One region of the Proteiniphilum sp. UBA5463 genome, then DNA from elsewhere that is predicted to be linked to it. Evidence: riboswitches for the same ligand, from Rfam matches in the RefSeq annotation. Region 1 holds a riboswitch; the other holds the start of a gene.

Region 1 (2,200 bases):
TTATTGAATTTAATTGACAAGCTTTATGGAGTGGTTCCATTCGCTTCTTTTCGAGGATGGTATTGCCCATACCGTCCTGCTATACGCGTTGACGATATCTGCGGGAGTGGCATTAGGAAAGATCAGGATCTTCGGTATCTCCCTAGGTGTGACATTTGTACTGATCACCGCCGGAGCAGCGGCCGAAGCCGTCACGGCGTTTCTGGGAGAAACAACGGAGCTGGACTGGAAAGAATTGGACAAGGTGCTGATCTCACACCGGATCGTCGTCACGACGGTTCCGCTACTGCTCACAGAATGCGTGGCCAGAAAAATGCTCCACTTGGATTATTTTACCTTGACGGGATTGTTGTCGGGAAGCATGACCGATCCTCCGGCATTGGCTTACTCCAACTCCATAGCGGGAAACGATCCCCCGGCAGTGGCTTATTCTACCGTTTACCCGCTGACCATGTTCCTCTGGGTGATCTCGGCGCAGATATTGATATTGATCTTGATGTTTCTGTAATCCGTTTTAAAAAAGTAACCCGTGCAGGCAATTATCTTTGGCTTATTTATCCTCCACTGAATTTTTATTATTCACCAAAACGAACAACTTTTAATCTTATTAATCAATGCAAATTTCCTGCTAAAATATATAATAAATTAATAATCAAATGTATAGGATTTCAAATCATAACTGTTGATAACTTTTTAGGAAAACATTATTGTTTTTTCAAAAAAGTAAATCTACCTTTGTGACAACATCTGGTTTTTATTTATAGTCGTCTTTTATAAATAAAATGAAAAGGGAATGCTGTGAAAATCAGCAACAGTTCCCGCTGCTGTAAGCTCCTTTTATGTGCTGAACAAACATCTTCATAGCCACTGTTCCGATAAGCAGGAACGGGAAGGCGTTCAGACACGGGAGTAAGTCAGAAGACCTGCCAGGTGCGTTATACACTTTTTGATCTCTTTCGGGTAAAAAGACAGTCGAAATATTGATATACACATAATATCCATATTGTTTTAGACTATTGGACATGAGGTTTTCAGACTAATAGACTGAAGGACTGCCCCACTCCCAACATTTTAAAATTCAATAATCAAAAAGTCTTACAATCTATTTATCTAACTATTTAACGGTCTAAAAAAATGGGTAACAATGAAATTCAGATTGTGAAACGCGACGGGAAACGGGTGCTATTTTCCCTCAAAAAAATTGAAAATGCCATTGCGAAAGCATTTTTGTCGGTAGGTTCGTTTGCTACAGAAGAGGACTTCACTACTCTCCTTGCCCACCTTCATATTTCTGACGGAATGACTGTGGAAGAGATCCAGAACCAGGTGGAGACAGCATTGATGCGGGAAAGATACTTTGCTGTTGCAAAATCATACATGCTCTACCGGCAGAAACATACCGAAACACGTGAGATCCAGAGCAAGATGAACTTCCTGATGAGCTATTGCAACGCTCAGAATGCTGCCACGGGAAGCAAGTTCGATTCCAATGCCAATGTAGAGAAGAAAAACATTGCCACACTCATCGGCGAGCTACCCAAAAAGAACTTCATTGACCTGAATAGGAAGATGATAACAGACAGGATGAAGGAGATGTACGGGAAGGAGCTTGCCGACAAATACATCGGCATGCTGAAAGAACATTTCATTTATAAAAACGACGAAACCAGCCTGGCCAACTACTGCGCCAGCATTACCATGTATCCCTGGCTGCTGAACGGCACCCTGTCTGTCGGGGGCAACTCCACCCCACCCACCAACCTGAAATCGTTCTGCGGCGGATTCATCAATATGGTATTCATTGTATCGAGCATGCTTAGTGGTGCCTGCGCCACTCCTGAGTTTCTGATGTACCTTGATTATTTTATCCGGAAAGAGTATGGCGACAACTATTTTTTACATACCACAGAGGTAGTAGATCTGTCAAGACGAAGGCGTACACTCGACAAGGTAATTACCGACTGTTTCGAACAGATAGTCTACTCCATCAACCAGCCCACAGGAGCACGCAATTTCCAGGCTGTCTTCTGGAACATTTCCTATTACGACAGGTACTACTTCGAAAGCCTGTTCGGCGAGTTCCGGTTCCCCGATGGCTCACGCCCCGTATGGGAATCGCTCAGTTGGTTGCAGAAACGCTTTATGAAATGGTTTAACAAGGAACGCACCAAAACCGTACTTACTTTTCCGGTGGAAACGA
Region 2 (2,200 bases), on a different contig from region 1:
ATAAACTACTTCCGTGAGTTTGATTTATATTAAATGTTCAAAATATTACGTAGCAAACTGAAAAACAATTATCATACAAACAAAAAAGCAATTAAATTATGAAAAAAATTGTTTGCACATTATTGACTGCCCTTTTAGTGCTTGTAACAGCATGCGACCAATTGGGTGAAGAGATGGGAATAAGCAACAATAATTATTTCACTCTGGGTGATCAGAAAATTCCTATCAGAAATTCAAAATCAATCAGATCCGACGGTTCGTTTATATTTTATTTGTATTCAAATGGCGACTCGTCCGAAAGTAATTTTTTTATAGAACTGTCCTTTCCCGAAACAATGAAAGACACCCTTTTCACTATACCTTTATCTAAAGGTGAGTGGAGTGTGAAGGGAAAAGCAGACAATATCCTATATACAGGTAATCGTTCAAGCAGAAACGGTTTCCAGAGTGGAAATGTTAAGATCCGCATTCTTGACGGGGCTGGCACCTGTAACCTTAAATATTCTCTGGCTCTTAATGATAACAGGTGTCTTAAGGGTTTTTATACGGGAGTGATAGAGGGATTTTAAGGTATTATGGATCTTCCTCTTCCTCTTCCTCTTCCTCTGCCTTGAACTATTGCATGTTATACGTGCCTTAGCCAGGCAGGCGGCAATAGTAAAAAGTACTACTGAGTTTTGGATAGATCTATTTAGCTGCTAATTAATGGATTACATGGCTTCTCGGCACTATTTTACCGGACTGTTATCATTAAATACCTGATAAAATATTTTAATGATAATCAAAAAGACTGTCAAAAAGGTGCCATATATTTTCTGGAAATCTTACCTTAAACCTTTTCGTATGTAAAAATATAATTTTAACTTTGCATAGAATTTTGGTATTGCTCACTTCACACGGCTTCGAAGTGAACAATGAAAAGGGAATCAGGTGAAAATCCTGAACAGACCCGCTGCTGTAAGCTCCGCTTACGTGCCGAACAAATACCTCAATTGCCACTGTCCCCCTGGGGATGGGAAGGCGTTCAGACACGGGAGTAAGTCAGAAGACCTGCCAAATTCATTGACGTTTAATAGCTTTCGGGGATTGGAGCTTGAAGAACAAACATGCGTTACAGCCGTTTTTCTTTATTTGGGTCACTCTGTTTACAAGAACACTTCAATTGTGTGTTAACTCTACTTCCAAACCTCACTTTCCGAAAGCTAAATTTTCGGTAAGATGAATATATGTAATAAAACCACTCTTTTTGCTGCAATCTGTTTTCAGGTTGCGGCAGGGAAAACGTTCGCTCAAAATAAACTCGACAGTTTGCATCACTTACCCGAAGTGGTGGTTACGGCTGATGCTCCCAAAGAGGTGATACCCGGCCAAAAACTATCGGGCAAGGAGTTGAAAAAGCTAAGCAGTTTTTCCGTGGCCGATGCCATCCGCTACTTTTCCGGCGTGCAGATCAAAGACTATGGAGGATTGGGGGGATTAAAAACCGTGAATATCCGCAGTATGGGTACGAACCACATGGGCGTTTTCTATGATGGGATTCAGTTGGGGAACGCACAAAACGGACAAATAGACTTGGGTAAATTCTCATTGGATAATATAGAACAAGTCACTTTGTATAATGGACAAAAGAGCGATATTTTTCAACCTGCCAAAGACTTCGGGTCGGCGGGAACGATCTATTTACAGACCAAACGCCCCACATTCGATAGGGGAAAGAGAACCCATGCGCGTTTCACGTTCAAAACAGGGTCGTTCGGACTTGTCAACCCCTCGCTCTTGATAGAACAAAAACTGCCTGCCGATTATGCCTTTAACTTTAATGCCGAATGGATTTATTCACACGGGAAGTATCCTTTTCGTTACAAAAGAGTGTTTGAAGACAAGACAGTGGCATACGATACCGTAGCCATCCGAAAAAACGGTGACATCAAAGCCTGCCGATTAGAGAGCTCCCTTTACAAAGCATTGAACGATGGCGAATGGGATCTGCACGGCTATTTTTACAAATCGCACAGAGGGTTGCCCGGTCCTATCGTGAAGAATGTTTTTGAACACGGGCAACGCTTGCACGATGAAAACTTTTTCATTCAAAGCAAATTCAGGAAAAAGTTCAACAACATATACAGTCTAAAATTAAACGCGAAATATGCCAACGACTATACGCGTTATATTGACAACGAGTGGACAAGCCCGTTATATG

The links. A riboswitch is a leader RNA that binds a small molecule or an ion and turns the genes downstream of it on or off. The one in region 1 is predicted to bind cobalamin.
Region 2: another riboswitch for cobalamin. It lies ahead of B3B27_RS11750 (TonB-dependent receptor); the one in region 1 lies ahead of nrdD (anaerobic ribonucleoside-triphosphate reductase).

What each region holds. Positions count from the first base shown of each region.
Region 1 covers NZ_DIQL01000028.1:26,652-28,851, reverse strand. The annotation lists gene B3B27_RS05085 (hypothetical protein) at 26-508, shown strand; cobalamin riboswitch at 732-945, shown strand; gene nrdD (anaerobic ribonucleoside-triphosphate reductase) at 1,135-2,200, shown strand, end outside.
Region 2 covers NZ_DIQL01000063.1:12,668-14,867, reverse strand. The annotation lists gene B3B27_RS11755 (hypothetical protein) at 99-569, shown strand; cobalamin riboswitch at 862-1,072, shown strand; gene B3B27_RS11750 (TonB-dependent receptor) at 1,219-2,200, shown strand, end outside.